DNA from 2 places in the Streptomyces sp. NPDC060209 genome. Region 2 is predicted to be linked to the other one. Evidence: riboswitches for the same ligand, from Rfam matches in the RefSeq annotation. Region 2 holds a riboswitch; the other holds the start of a gene.
The links. Region 2 has a riboswitch for thiamine pyrophosphate ahead of ACFWFI_RS16005 (thiamine ABC transporter substrate-binding protein). Riboswitches for the same ligand answer to the same signal wherever they lie in the genome.

Region 1 (7,297 bases), on a different contig from region 2:
GGGCGTCTCGATGATCAGCGGCACGCCGTCGGTCGCGGGGTGCGTGAACACCTCACGGAACGGCTCGGCGCCGATATGCCCCGCGCCGATGTTCTCGTGCCGGTCCTTGTGGGCGCCCACCACGTCCTTGGAGTCATTGGCGTGGATCAGCTTCAGCCGGCCCTCACCCACGGTGTCCACCAGCAGGTCCAGGGTCTGGCGCATGCCGGCGGGGCCGGTCAGATCGTGGCCCGCAGCGTAGATGTGGCAGGTGTCCAGACAGATTCCCAGCTTGGGGTGGGAGTCCAGGGCCTCGAAATACGGGCCGAAGTCCCAGGTCCGCGAGCACAGCGAGGAGCCCTGCCCGGCGGTCGACTCCAGCAGCAGGAACGGGTCGTCGTCATGGGTCAGCTCGTCCAGCAGCGGGAGCATGTGCGTACGCACCTGGGCGAGGGCCTCGGCGCGCGGGCGTCCACCGGTGGCCGAGCCCGTGTGCACCACCACCCCCAGGGCGCCGATCTCCCTCGCCCGGCGCAGCGAGTGGCGCAGCGACAGGACGGACCGCTCGACGGTGGCCTCGGTGTGCGAGCCGAAATTGATCAGGTACGGGGCGTGGACGTACGCGGGAACCGAGCCGGCCGCGCACTCCGAGCGGAACAGCTCGTCCTGCGCCGGGTTGCCGGGCGGTGTCGCCCAGCCGCGCGGATTGGCGACGAAGACCTGCACGGTCTCCGCCGCCAGCTCCCGGGCGTAGCCGAGTCCGACCTTGGCGAGTCCGCCGGCCACGGGAACGTGACCGCCTATCGGGTTGCGCATGTGCTGCCAGTCCTCGGTGGGTCTACAGGGCCTTGGTCCTGATGGTGATCGTGGAACCTTCGGCGGCCTTCTCGCCGCCCTCGACCGACTGGCTGCCGACCGTGTCGCTGAAGGAGAGGAACGGGCGGTCGACCTTGACCTCGAACCCCGCCTCCTCCAGTGTGCTCCGGGCCTCGTCGACGTCCTTCCCCGTGACATCGGGGACCTGGAGCATGCGCGGGCCCTTGGAGACCGTCAGCTCCACGGTGTCGCCCTCGGCGGCCTCCGCACCGCTGCCGGGCGACTGACGGGCGATCTCGCCCTGCTCCTCCGGGGAGTTGACCCGGTCGGTCAGCACCTTCGTCCTGAGTCCCGCTTCGTCCAGCGCGGCAGTGGCGTCGTCGACGGAGAGGCCGGTGACATCGGGCACGTCGACGGGGCTGCCCTTGCTGACGACCAGGGCCACCGCCGAGTCGGGATGGCGCTCGGTGCCGGCACGGGGATCCGTACGGATCACCTTGCCCCGGTCGATCTCCTCGCTGAACTCCCGCGTCACCATTCCGGGCGCGAGCCCCGACTTCTTCAGCTCACGCCGGGCCTCGGCCAGGGCGAGGCTCTCGACATCGGGAACCTTGACGATCTCCGGGCCGCGCGAGATCACCAGCTTCACCGCGTCGTTGCCCCGGATCCGCTCGCCGGAGCCCGGGTCGCTGCTGATCACCGTGCCGCGCTTCACCGTGTCGCTGTAGGCGCGGTCGACACCCTTCAGATCCAGGCCCTCGTCCGTGAGCCGCTTCTCGGCGGCGCTCTGGGTCTGGCCCAGGACGGAGGGGACCCGGGTGAACTGACCCGAGTTGATGTACCAGACGCCCCCTCCGACCCCCAGCACGAGCAGGACGGCGACGAGCACGGTGAGCATCCCGCGACGGCCGCGCCCGACGAAGGGCCCGCGTCGCCCCCGTCCCGGCTCCCGGGGCGAGGCCGGGGGCATCTCCAGCCGGCTGGTGTGATGAGCGGTGCCCTGGCCGGCCGGGATCACCCTGGGGATCACGCTCGTACGGTCCTCGGCGGCGTCGTGCGCCTCCGCGATGGCCTGCGGGGGCACCGCGTCGAGCTGCTCCTGGGTGAGGGCCGCCCGTATCTCGCGGGACCCGGCGAGCAGGGCCACCGCGTCGGACGGGCGGGCATCGGGGTTGCGGGCGGTGGCCGCGGCCACCAGTTCGTCCAGCCCGGCGGCCAGGCCCGGGACGGCGGCGGACGGCGCGGGGACGTCCTCGTTCAGGTGCTGGTAGATGACCTGGGCCGCGGTGTCCCCGGTGTGGGGCTTGCCGCCGGTCAGCATCTCGTAGAGCACCACACCGCAGGCGTACACGTCGGACCGGGTGTCGGCCGTGCCCTGTTCGATCTGCTCCGGAGCCAGATAGGAGACCGTGCCCAGGAGCGAGCCGGTGGTGTCCGTGGCGGTTCCCACGGCGCGTACGAGGCCGAAGTCGGCGACCTTGACCCGGCCGTCGTCCCCTATCAGGACGTTCTCCGGCTTCATGTCGCGGTGGACGAAGCCCGCGCGGTGCGCGGCGCCGAGGGCGGCCAGCACCGGTTCGAGGATGTCCAGCGCGGCCCGGGGCTGCAGCGCTCCGCGCTCGCGCAGGACATCGCGCAGGGTGCATCCGGCGACGTACTCCATCGCGAGGTACACGTACGCGCCCTGGGCACCCTGGTCGAAGACGGCCACCACGTTCGGATGGGCGAGCCGGGCGACGGACTTGGCCTCGCGGATGAAGCGTTCGACGAACGCGGCGTCGGTCGCCAGCGCCGGGTGCATCACCTTGAGGGCGAGCACCCGGTCGAGCCGGGTGTCCACGGCCCGGTACACCGTGGCCATACCGCCGACGGCGATGCGCGCATCAATGCGATAGCGGCCGTCGAGCAGCTGCCCGACAAGGGGGTCCTGGAGGGTCGTGTCCACGGGGCGAGTCTACGAGCTGCCACGGACACGACGGATGGCCCAGGGTGTCCCGGGGGCCGTTCCGGTGCCGAGCCGTGACAGGGGTATGCACGTGCTGTGACCGGGAGGCCGCCGCGGGTGCCCGGACCTCAGAAGGCCGGGCGCTCCGGGTCCAGCACCGCGCGGCCCTCCGCCGGCGAGGACGCCTCGGCGAAATGGCGGCGCGGGATGCGTCCAGCCCGGTAGGCCAGGCGTCCGCCGTCCACCGCGTGCCGCATGGCCGCCGCCATCAGCTCCGGCTCCTGCGCCCGGGTCACCGCCGAGGCGAGCATCACAGCGGCACAGCCCAGCTCCATCGCCAGCGCCGCGTCCGAGGCGGTCCCGGCGCCGGCGTCGAGGATCACCGGGACCCCGGCCTGCTCGACGATCAGCTGGAAGTTGTGCGGGTTGCGGATGCCGAGCCCGGAGCCGATGGGGGAGCCCAGCGGCATGATCGCCGCGCACCCCACGTCCTGGAGCTTTCGGGCCAGAACCGGGTCGTCATTGGTGTACGGCAGGACCGTGAAACCGTCGTCGACCAGGATCTCGGCGGCGTCCAGCAGCTCGATCGGGTCGGGAAGCAGGGTCCGCTCGTCGGCCACGACCTCCAGCTTGATCCAGTCGGTGCCCAGCGCCTCCCTGGCCAGCCGGGCCGTCAGTACGGCCTCGCCGGCGGTGAAACAGCCCGCGGTGTTCGGCAGGACCTGGATGGAGAGGCGTTCCAGGACGGAGAGCACCGAACCCTGGACGGTCGGGTCGAGCCGGCGCATCGCCACGGTGGTCAGCTCGGTGCCCGAGGCGATCAGGGAGCGTTCCAGCACGTCCAGGCTGGGCGCCCCGCCCGTCCCCATGATCAGCCGGGACGAGAACGTGGCCGGACCGAGGGTGAAGAGATCGTCGGACATGGTCAGCCTCCCTGGACCGCGGTGAGGATCTCGACGCGGTCGCCGTCGGCGAGCACGGTGGCGGACCACTGGCCGCGTGGGACGACGGCCTCGTTGACCGCGGCGGCTACACCGGAGGGAGCCGTGGTCAGCGCCGCGACCAGGGTGTCCAGCGCGGTGCCGGCGGGGAGGGTGCGGTGTTCCCCGTTGACGGACAGGGAGACGTGAACAGGGACGGCGGCGGGCACGGGCTGTGTCATACGGGCTGCTCCTGCGGCGCGGGGGCGGTGTCTTCGGGGGAGGTGGTCCGAGCGGTCTCGGGGGCCGGGGCGAAGCGGCCCGGTGCGAAGGGGCGGCCCAGCTCGGGCAGCTCGCCGGTGGTCAGCACGTGGGCCATCACGTCGCCGGTGACGGGGGTCAGCAGCACCCCGTTGCGGTGGTGCCCGGTGGCGAGATGCAGGCCGGGCAGAGCCGTGGGGCCCAGCATCGGCGCGTTGTCCGGCGACGCGGGCCGCAGACCTGCCCGGGTCTCGGTCAGTGGTAGCTCGGTGATGCCCGGCATCAGCTCATGGGCGTCACGAAGCAGCTCGTACACCCCGCCCGCGGTGACCGTGGTGTCCCAGCCCAGCTCCTCGGTGGTCGCGCCGACCACCAGCTCACCGTCGGCGCGCGGGACCAGGTAGACATGGCTGCCGCGCACCACGGCCCGCACCGTCCGGCTGAGGAAGGGGGCGTACGCGGCAGGCACGGTCAGCCGCAGCACCTGCCCCTTGACCGGGCGTACCGGCGGCACGACGGCCCCGGGCAGCCCGGCGAGCCTGCCGCTGAGGCTGCCGCCGGCGAGCACCACCTGGCCGGCGGCGAGTTCCGTACCGTCCGCCAGTACGGCTCCCGTCGCACGGCCGCCCGTGACGGAGAGCCGCTGGACCCAGGCGCGGCGGAAGACCACGCCCGCCCGCTCGCACGCGGTGACCAGTGCCGAGGCCAGCCGTCGGGGATCCACCTGGTGGTCGCCGTCGACCCGCAGCCCGCCGCGCACACCCGGCGCGAGCATCGGCTCCAGGCGCCGGCACTCACGGCCGCTGAGCCACTCGGACTCCAGCCCCGAACGCTGCTGCAGCGCGTGCAGCTCCCGCAGATGCGCCCGGTCGTCGGAGTCCAGCGCGACGGAGAGGGTGCCGCAGGCGCGGAAGCCGGTCGTCTGCCCGCTCGCCTCCTCCAGCTCGGCCACGAACGCCGGATAGCGCTTGGCGGAGGCCACGTTGAGGCCCAGCAGGGTCTGTTCGCCGTAGTGGAGCTCGGTGACGGCGGCGAGCATCCCGGCCGCCACCTGGGCGGCTCCGCCGCCCGGTTCCGGATCGGCCAGCGTGGTGCGCAGGCCGTGCTGGGCCGACCGCCAGGCGGTGACCAGGCCGATGATGCCGCCTCCGACGACCAGGACGTCGGAACTGTCTGCGGAGATGCGCATGGGCGTCCAGCCCCTCCCTTCGCCGGCATGACCCGGATCAGGTTCGTACGGTCGGAGGCCGGTCAGCCTCCCTCTCAGCCCGGTGCGTCCGGACTCCCGCGAGTGCCTTACGGTGGCCAGCCTAAACCCCACCGCCCGCAGCCAGTAAGGGAGCAGTGCCCGTGGCCCGTTCGCTCGACGGACTCGTCCTCTCGCCGGTCGCCGACCAGGCCCCCGGCCAGGTCGGTACTCTCACCCGGTTCTCGTACCACGAGCGGGACGGCCGGATATGGGCCGAGTACGCGGGCGGTGACGTCGTCCGCGGTCACCTCGTCGGCACCCGGGACGCGGACACCCTGGACTTCCGCTACGTCCAGTTGAAGCAGGACGGAACGACCTCCTCCGGGCACTGCGTCTCGACCGTCACGGACCTGTCCGACGGCAGGGTCCGCCTGGACGAGACATGGGAATGGGAGTCCCAGCAGGGCAGCGGGACGAGCGTGGTGGAAGAGCTCGCGAGCTGACGGCGCATCAGATCGCTAGGGTGGACGGGTGGACGAGCAGACGCAGGACCCGGCAGCGGGAGACCGGCCGCGGGAAGTCGTGATCGTGGGCGCGGGCATGGCCGGCGTGCAGACGGCCGTGGCCCTGCGCGAACAGGGGTTCACGGGCCCGGTCACCCTGATCGGAGCCGAACCGCACCAGCCGTACGACAGGCCTCCCCTGTCCAAGGCGGTACTGCTCGGCAAGGCCGAGGACTCCGCTTTCGACGTCGACTTCGAGTCCCTGGGCATCACTCTGCGCCTGGGGCTCGATGTGGCCGGCCTGCGCGCCGAGGCGCATGAGCTGGACACCCCGGAGGGGCCCGTCGGCTACGACGTGCTGGTCCTCGCCACCGGAGCGGAACCCGTCGGACTGCCGGGTTCCGAGGGCGTGCCCGGCGTCCATCTGCTGCGAACCCTCGACGACGCCGCACGGCTGCGGCCCGTCCTGGAGCGGCAGCACGACGTGGTCGTCGTCGGAGCGGGCTGGATCGGCGCCGAGTTCGCCACCGCGGCCCGTGCCGCCGGCTGCGCGGTCACCGTCGTCGAGGCCGCCGGCCGCCCACTCGCCGGCACGATGCCCGCCGAGGTCGCCGCTCCGATGGCCGGCTGGTACGCCGAGAGCGGAGCCGAACTCCTCACCGGCGCCCGGGTCGCACGCGTCGAACAGGGCGCCGTCCACCTGGCGGACGGCCGGGTGATCCCCGCCGGGGCGGTGGTCGTGGGCATCGGTGCCCGGCCCGCGACCGCGTGGCTCGCGGGCTCGGGCATCGCACTCGGCCCGGACGGCTCGGTCACCACCGACAGCTCGCTGCGCACCTCACTGCCCGATGTCTACGCGGTGGGCGACTGCGCCTCCTTCCCCTCCGCCCGCTACGGTGAGCGGCTCCTGGTCCACCACTGGGACAACGCCCTCCAGGGGCCCCGAACGGTCGCCGCCGCCCTCGCGGACGGTGTCGTCAGGACGTACGACCCGGTGCCCTACTTCTGGTCCGAGCAGTTCGGACGCTTCGTCCAGTACGCCGGACATCACACCGGCGCCGACACGCTGCTGTGGCGGGGCGACCCCGCGGACCCGTCCTGGACGGTCTGCTGGCTGCGGCAAGGGGTCCTGGTGGCCGTGCTGGCCGTCAGCAGGCCCCGCGACCTGGCGCAGGGGCGCAAGCTCGTCGAAGCCGGGGCGCGGATCGATCCGGTGAGGGCCGCCGACTCCTCCGTCCCGCTGAAATCGACGGCGCTCCGGGGGCAGTGACGGCCACGTACGGTCGGCCCGGGTACCGACTGTCGGTCCGGGATGGCACGCTTGTCCCTGTGACCGAGATTGACGCAAAGATCGATGCTCTCGTCCCCGCATGGCTCCACCTTCCCGACATCGCGGAAATGCTCGATGTCGAGGTGACGCGCGTACGGCAGCTGGTCAAGGAAGGCCAGCTCATCGCCGTACGACGTGGTGAGAACCGCGCGCTCCAGGTGCCTGCCGCCTTCATCGACGGCGACAAGGTGGTCAAGGGTCTCGTAGGGACCCTGACGCTCCTGAGGGACGACGGCTACAACGACGAAGAGATGCTGGAATGGCTCTTCACCCCCGACCCGAGCCTGCCCGGAACCCCCGCGCAGGCCCTGAGTGAGAATCGCGGTACGGAGGTGAAGCGCCGCGCCCAGGCGC
Region 2 (7,297 bases):
GCCGCGTTCGCGGTCCGGGAGCGCTGGCCCGAAGGGGGATCCTCGGTCGCGATCCCCACGTGGTTCTACGGTCACGAGCCGCCGAACGCCTTCGCGGACCACATCGCCAAGTACTTCGCGAACGCCTTGCGCGAGGACGGGCTGCTGGCCCGCTCGACAGCCGGTGTGATCTTCCTGCCGGGCGCCGCCGGGACCGTACAGGAGATCTTCGACAACGCGACGCCGAACTACTACGAGTCCCGTTCCGCGCCCACACCGATGGTGCTGGTGAACCGCGCGCACTGGACTGAGAAGCTGCCCGCCTGGCCGCTGCTGAGCGCGCTCGCGGCGGACCGGGCCATGGAGTCCCGTATCGCGCTCGTCGACACGGTGGAGGAGGCGGCCCCGGCGCTCGCCCGGCTGACGGGCTGAACCGGACGGACTGGCTCAGCGGGCGGCGAGCCGCGCGTCGAGGGCGTCGAAGAAGGCCTCCCAGCCGTCCTCGGCCGCGGCGTACTGCTCGGGCGTGAGATTGCCGCCGCGCTGCCGGAAGACCATCTCGGTGGACTTCCGGCTCCTCTCGGTGAAGGTCACCGTGACCGTCTCGCCCTCGATGTCCGCGGGCGCGCTCCGGTCCTTCAGCGTGAAGACGAGCCGCTCCGGGGCGGACACCTCCCGGTAGACGCCGTGGAAGGGCATGTCCGCGCCGGGCACCACGATGACCAGGCTCCACTCGCCGCCCGGCCTGACATCCATCGACACCCGGTCGAGCGGTACGTCGGCGTCACCCCCGTACCAGGCGGCGAAATCCTCGGGGACCGTCCAGGCCTCGAAGACCCGGTCCCGCGGCGCCGCGACGACTCGGGTGATGTCGATGCCCTCACGCGCCGACCGCGTCATGTTTCCTGCCCCTTCCGGACGTTTCCGTCCAGGGGATCACGCCCCACGGAGAGCCGCCAGCCGGTCGTACCGGCGTTCCCGGCCGCCTCAGGCTTCCCGGGGAAGGACCACCGTCTCCGCCGGGTCGAACGTCACTCCCACGACGGCCCCCTCCTCCGGGGTGTCCCGCAGACCGCACTCCGCCTCCAGGGCCGGACCGTCGCCGGGGTGCAGGGTGACGGTGACGTGGTGGCCCCGGAAGGTGCGTGCGCCCACCGTGCAGCGCAGGCCGTCCTTCGGGCCGCCGATCCGCACGCCGCCCGGCCGCACGAGCAGCTCGCATCCGCCCTGGGGGGAGTCCTCGGGCACCGGAACCTTGCCCCAGACCGTGTCGGCGGCCGTACCCGTGACCGTGGCGTCCACCAGGTTGTCGAAGCCGAGGAAGCGGGCGACGAAGGCCGACGCGGGCTGCTGCCAGACCTCCAGCGGGGTACCCGCCTGGGCGATCCGGCCGTCGCGCATGACCACGACCCGGTCGGCGAGCGCGAACGCCTCGCCCTGGTCGTGGGTGACGGCGAGCACCGTGGTGCCCAGCCGGCCGAAGAGGGTGCGCAGTTCGACGACGAGCCGTTCGCGCAGGCTCCGGTCCAGCTGGCCCAGCGGCTCGTCCAGCATCAGCAGTTTCGGACGGGGCGCCAGGGCCCGGGCGAGCGCCACCCGCTGCTGTTCACCGCCGGACAGGGCGGCGACGGCCCGACGGCCCGCCCCCGGCAGGCCGACCAGGTCCAGGAGTTCACCGGCCCTGCGCTCGCGCTCGGCGCGGGGGACTCCGTGCATCCTCAGCCCGAAGGCGACGTTGGCTCCGACGTCCCGGTGCGGGAACAGCTGGTGGTCCTGGAACATCAGGCCGAGCCCGCGCCGGTGCACGGGCAGGGACGCCTGGTCGGCGCCGTCCAGGAGCACCCGGCCGCCGTCCAGGGGCTGAAGCCCGGCCACGGCCCGCAGCAGCGTCGACTTGCCGCTGCCGCTCGGCCCCAGCACGCAGACGATCTCGTGGTCGGCGACCTCCAGGTCCACCGCGTCCAGCGCGGTCCGCTTCCCGAACCGGACCGTGGCCGACTCCACTGCCAGCATCTCTAGAACTCCCCGGATCGGTCGGTGCGGATACGTTCGAGCAGGAGCAGCGACACCGCGCAGACGAGCATCAGAATCGTGCTGAGTGCCATCGCCTGGCCGTAGTTGAGCTCTCCGGAGCGCCCCAGCAGCCTGGCGACGGCGACCGGCAGGGTGGGATTGTCGGGTCGCGCGATGAACACGGTCGCGCCGAACTCACCGAGCGACACGGCGAAGGCGAACCCGGCGGCCACCAGCACCGCCCGCCGCACCAGCGGGAGGTCCACCTCTCGCCAGGCCCGCAGCGGCGAGGCGCCGAGCACCGCGGCGGCCTCCCGCAGCCGTTCGTCGACCGCGCGCAGGACGGGCAGCATGGTCCGTACGACGAAGGGGACGCCCACCAGTGCCTGGGCGAGCGGCACGAGGATCCAGGACGTACGCAGGTCGAGCGGCGGCTTGTCGAGGGTGATGAGGAAGCCGAAGCCGACGGTGACCGCCGACACTCCGAGCGGCAGCATCAGCAGGGCGTCGAAGCCGCGCACGAGCCTGCCGGCCCGCCGCGTCAGCGCGGCGGCCGCGAGGCCGCCGATCACGAGGGCGATGAGGGTCGCGACCAGCGCGTAACGCAGGGAGTTCCCGATGGCGTCGAGCGGCGGCACGAGGAAGGTGGAGCCGTTGGCGTCGACGGACTGCAGCGCGCGGTAGAAGTCGAATCCGTAGCCGCCGGAGGTGTCCAGGGAGCGTTCCACCAGCACGCCGAGCGGCAGCAGGATGAGCAGCAGCACGGTCAGCAGTACACCGCCGAGCAGCGCCCGCTGCCCGGCTCCGCGGGGCGGCCGGGCGGTCTGCGCCGGGTCGACGAGCTTCAGGGCCGTCTCCCGGCGCCGTACGGTCCAGGCGTGGACGGCGAGGATCCCGCCGACCGCGGCGAACTGCACCAGGGTCAGTACGGCGGCCGTCGGCAGATCGAGGAGCTGCGCGGTCTGCCGGTAGATCTCCACCTCCAGCGTGGAGTAGGCCGGACCGCCGAGGATCTGGACGACTCCGAAGGAGGTGAAGGTGAAGAGGAAGACCATGAGCGCCGCGGCCGCGACGGCGGGGGCCAGCGCGGGCAGCGTCACCCGCCGCCAGGCGGCGAGGCGTCCGGCCCCGAGCACCCGGGCGGCCTCCTCCTGGCGGGGGTCGAGCTGGGACCAGAGCCCGCCCACCGTCCGTACGACGACCGCGTAGTTGAAGAACACATGGGCGAGCAGGATCGCCCACACCGTGGTGTCGAGCCGTACGCCCCAGAGCTCGTCGAGGAACCCGCCGCGTCCCAGCAGCGCCAGGAACGCCGTGCCCACCACGACGGTCGGCAGGACGAACGGCACGGTCACCACTGCCCGCAGCAACTGCTTGCCGGGGAAGTCGAAGCGGGCGAAGACGTAGGCACCGGGCAGCGCGATCAACAGGGTGAGCACGGTCGAGGCGAGGGCCTGCCACGTGGTGAACCAGAGGACGTCGAGGATGTCCGGCCGACTCAGCACCGTGCCGATGCGGCCGAACTGCCAGACGCCGTCCGCCTTCAGCCCCCGGCCGACGATCGCGACGACCGGGTAGGCGAAGAACAGGGCGAAGAACGCGACGGGCACGGCCATGAGGCCGAGCCGCACCGCGTTCCCCCTCCACGAGGCCGAGGGCCGCGCGACTACTTCACGACGAGCGAGGACCACGACTGGACCCACTGCTCACGGTTCTTGGCGATCTTCTCCGGGGCCACCGTCGCCGGCTTGTCGACGGTCGCACCGAACTTCGTGAACAGCTCCGGCAGCTTCGCGTCCTTCACCACCGGGTTCACGAACATGTTCAGCGGCATGTCCTCCTGGAACTGCTTGCTGATCAGGAAGTCCAGCAGTGCCTTGCCGCCCGCCTCGTTCTTCGCGCCGTCCAGCAGGCCGGCGAACTCGATCTGGCGGAAGCAGGTGCCGGTGGCGACACCGGTCGGGGCCTCGGTGGGCTGCGGGTCGGCGTACAGCACCTCGACGGGCGGGCTGGAGGCGTACGAGACGACGAGCGGGCGCTCGGCCTTGGCCTTCTTTCCGCCCGCGGAGCCGGAGAACTCCTCGTTGTACGCCTGCTCCCAGCCGTCGACGACCTTGACGCCGTTGCTCTTCAGCTTCTTCCAGTAGTCCTGGTAGCCGGTCTCGCCCTGGGTGGCGACCGTGCCGAGGAGGAAGCCGAGGCCGGGCGAGGAGGTCGCGGCGTTCTCGGTGACGAGGAGGTTCTTGTACTCGGGCTTCAGCAGGTCGTCGAAGGTCTTCGGCGGGTCGAGCTTCTTGTCGGCGAAGTACTTCTTGTCGTAGTTGACGCAGATGTCGCCGGTGTCGATGGGCGTGACCCGGTGCTTCTCCTCGTCGAGCTGCGTGTCGGCCGCGACACGGTCGAGGCCCTTCGCCTCGTACGGCGTGAACAGGCCGTTGTCGAGGGCGCGGGAGAGCAGCGTGTTGTCGGCGCCGAAGAACACGTCGCCGCGGGGGGAGCCCTTGGTCAGGATCTCCTGGTTGAGGGCCGCTCCGGCGTCACCGCTCTTGAGCACCTTGACCTTGTAGCCGGTCTCCTTCGTGAACGCCTTCAGGACCGCGTCCGAGGCGTTGAAGGAGTCGTGGCTGACCAGGGTGACGGTCTTCGAGCCGGCGCCCGTGCCGTCGGACGCCTTGCCGTCGGATCCGCCGCAGCCTGCGAGCGCGGAGACGCCGAGCGCGGCGGCGAGCGCCGTCGCCGCGTACTTCGTGGTGGTCTTCATGGTGATTCCTCCTGGAGATGACCAGGAAGAGACGCGGCCCTGTCCGCTCGGCGAGCGGGCAGGGCGCAACAGCTTGAGTAAGGTCCGAACTTCCTACCCGGAATGACCCGGGCGAGGTTCAGAGGGTCTGCGGCCGACCTGTCCTCGGTGCCGCACTCTCAGCGCTGTGGCGCTCCCCTGTCGGAATATGAAGTTGATTTCCGGGCCAGGCTACACCGGCCGGATCACGCCTGACCGGCCGGATAGCGCCCGTCCTCGGAACCCTCTCAGCGCTCGGAGGCCGCCAGCTGTCCGCAGGCCCCGTCGATCTCCTGGCCGCGGGTGTCCCGGACGGTGACCGGCACGCCGTGGGCCGCGATCGCCTCGACGAAAGCCTTCTCGTCCTCGGGCCGCGAGGCGGTCCACTTGGAGCCCGGGGTCGGGTTCAGCGGGATGAGGTTGACGTGTACCCGCTTGCCCTTGAGCAGCCGGCCCAGCCGGTCGCCCCGCCATGCCTGGTCGTTGATGTCACGGATCAGCGCGTACTCGATGGAGATACGGCGGCCGGACTTCTCCGCGTACTCCCACGCGGCGTCCAGGACCTCACGGACATTCCAGCGGGTGTTCACGGGCACGAGTGTGTCGCGCAGCTCGTCGTCCGGAGCGTGCAGGGAGACCGCGAGCCGGCACTTGAAGCCCTCGTCGGCGAAGCGCAGCATCGCCGGCACCAGGCCCACCGTGGACACGGTGATCCCGCGCTGCGAGAGCCCCAGGCCGTCCGGTTCCGGATCCGTCAGCCTGCGGATCGCCCCGACCACGCGGTTGTAGTTGGCCAGCGGTTCGCCCATGCCCATGAAGACGATGTTCGACAGCCGCGCCGGCCCGCCCGGGACCTCGCCGTCGCGCAGCGCCCGCATGCCGTCCACGATCTGGTGCACGATCTCGGCCGTCGACAGGTTGCGGTCGAGGCCGGCCTGGCCGGTGGCGCAGAACGGGCAGTTCATCCCGCAGCCCGCCTGCGACGAGATGCACATGGTCACCCGGTCCGGATACCGCATGAGGACCGACTCGACGAGCGTGCCGTCGTGCAGCTTCCAGAGCGTCTTGCGGGTGGTGTCGTCGTCACAGCTGATGTGGCGTATGACCGACATCAGGTCGGGGAACATCGCCTCGGCGAGCTTGTCGCGCGAGGCGGCCGGGATGTTGGTCCACTCCGCCGGGTCGTGCGCGTACCGCGTGAAGTAGTGCTGCGACAGCTGCTTGGCGCGGAAGGGCTTCTCGCCGGTCGCGGCGACTGCTTCCTTGCGCTCGTCGGGCGTGAGGTCGGCGAGGTGCCGCGGCGGCCGCTTGGCTCCACGGGGCGCGACGAAAGTGAGTTCTCCGGGCTTAGGCATGGTTCTCCCAGTGTCGCAGACACGCCGTGGTACTCAGGGCCGCCTACGGACCGGGCGGGACGGGAGAGGCCCCTACGGTCGCCGCCGGCCTCCGTCGACGTGCGTTCCACGGCCCAGGGACGGCCCAGGTGTGCTCGGCGAGCGTGACCGATCGCACGGTGGGACCGCCCTGGCCGGCGGACGTCCCTCAACCAGGATTCCGCAGGGCGGAGCGCATGTGACGGTGGAGCTCCACGGCGCGACGGTGCATCCGGAAGATCCAGTAACAGAAGCCGGCCGTGCCGAGCGCGAAGATCAGCGGAACCGTCAGCGAGCCGGTGACGGCCCCCAGGACGATCAGGCCGACCGCGACCAGGCCCATGCAGCCCAGCCAGTACGGCAGCCACCGGCCGCCCCGTTCCATCCTCCCCAGCTGGTCGGCGACCAGCCTTCGCATGGTCGCCCGCTCCTCGGGGTCCTCCGGCACCTCACGGTGCCGGATCTTGCGGTTGAGTTCGGCGATTCCGCGCGGGTCGGTGCCGGCCGCACGGCCGGCCCTGCGGCGCTGAACGGTCACGATGCCGATGACGACGGCGGTGAAGACCGCTGTCTGGATCACCGACCAGCCGAGGGGCACATCCCGGCGGAACAGAGCGTTGGCACCCACGCCGAGTGCGAAGATCAGCACCGCCTGCGCGGTCGTACTGCGGTCGAGCCAGAGCTTCACGTCACGCACGGCCACGTACCTCCTCGGAGCGACGAAGAACCGCTGTCGTCTCCCGGGTACCCCGTCGGTCCGTCTCCGCACGCCGGGCGGTCGCCCGGCGCACCGCGGATCAGGTGAGCCGCTCGCCCGGCAGCCGGACGACCGCGGTTCCCCGCGCCAGGTCCACCGTGGTCCGGTTCGGGGGCGCGCCGTCCTCCTCGTCGTCCCGCATCAGCAGGGCCGACTGCCGCTCCTTGAGTTCGCTCTGCTTCCCCGGCGAGAAGCTCGCGTGCAGTTGCTCGAAGCCCGTGGAGGAGATCTGCCCCTGCCGCACGCCGTTGCGCCAGGGCAGCACACCGGCACGCCCCGCGCGCAGCAGAAGCTGATCGACGAACGCGAGCAGGGTCAGTACGACGACCAGCCCCGGAAGAGTCATGAAGACGGCGAATCCCATGACGTCAGTATCTGCGGGCCGGAGTCGGGCGG

Region 1: another riboswitch for thiamine pyrophosphate. It lies ahead of thiO (glycine oxidase ThiO); the one in region 2 lies ahead of ACFWFI_RS16005 (thiamine ABC transporter substrate-binding protein).

What each region holds. Positions count from the first base shown of each region.
Region 1 is NZ_JBHWZS010000172.1:7,608-14,904, forward strand. Features, by position in the region: gene ACFWFI_RS27480 (deoxyribonuclease IV) at 1-795, opposite strand, end outside; gene pknB (Stk1 family PASTA domain-containing Ser/Thr kinase) at 818-2,740, opposite strand; gene ACFWFI_RS27490 (thiazole synthase) at 2,869-3,663, opposite strand; gene thiS (sulfur carrier protein ThiS) at 3,666-3,902, opposite strand; gene thiO (glycine oxidase ThiO) at 3,899-5,110, opposite strand; TPP riboswitch at 5,108-5,220, opposite strand; gene ACFWFI_RS27505 (hypothetical protein) at 5,272-5,613, shown strand; gene ACFWFI_RS27510 (NAD(P)/FAD-dependent oxidoreductase) at 5,642-6,883, shown strand; gene ACFWFI_RS27515 (Rv2175c family DNA-binding protein) at 6,943-7,297, shown strand, end outside.
Region 2 is NZ_JBHWZS010000070.1:67-7,363, reverse strand. Features, by position in the region: gene ACFWFI_RS16025 (LOG family protein) at 1-411, shown strand, start outside; gene ACFWFI_RS16020 (SRPBCC family protein) at 427-879, opposite strand; gene ACFWFI_RS16015 (ABC transporter ATP-binding protein) at 967-1,992, opposite strand; gene ACFWFI_RS16010 (ABC transporter permease) at 1,995-3,608, opposite strand; gene ACFWFI_RS16005 (thiamine ABC transporter substrate-binding protein) at 3,659-4,753, opposite strand; TPP riboswitch at 4,826-4,942, opposite strand; gene rlmN (dual-specificity RNA methyltransferase RlmN) at 5,020-6,126, opposite strand; gene ACFWFI_RS15995 (hypothetical protein) at 6,314-6,847, opposite strand; gene ACFWFI_RS15990 (DUF6191 domain-containing protein) at 6,942-7,265, opposite strand.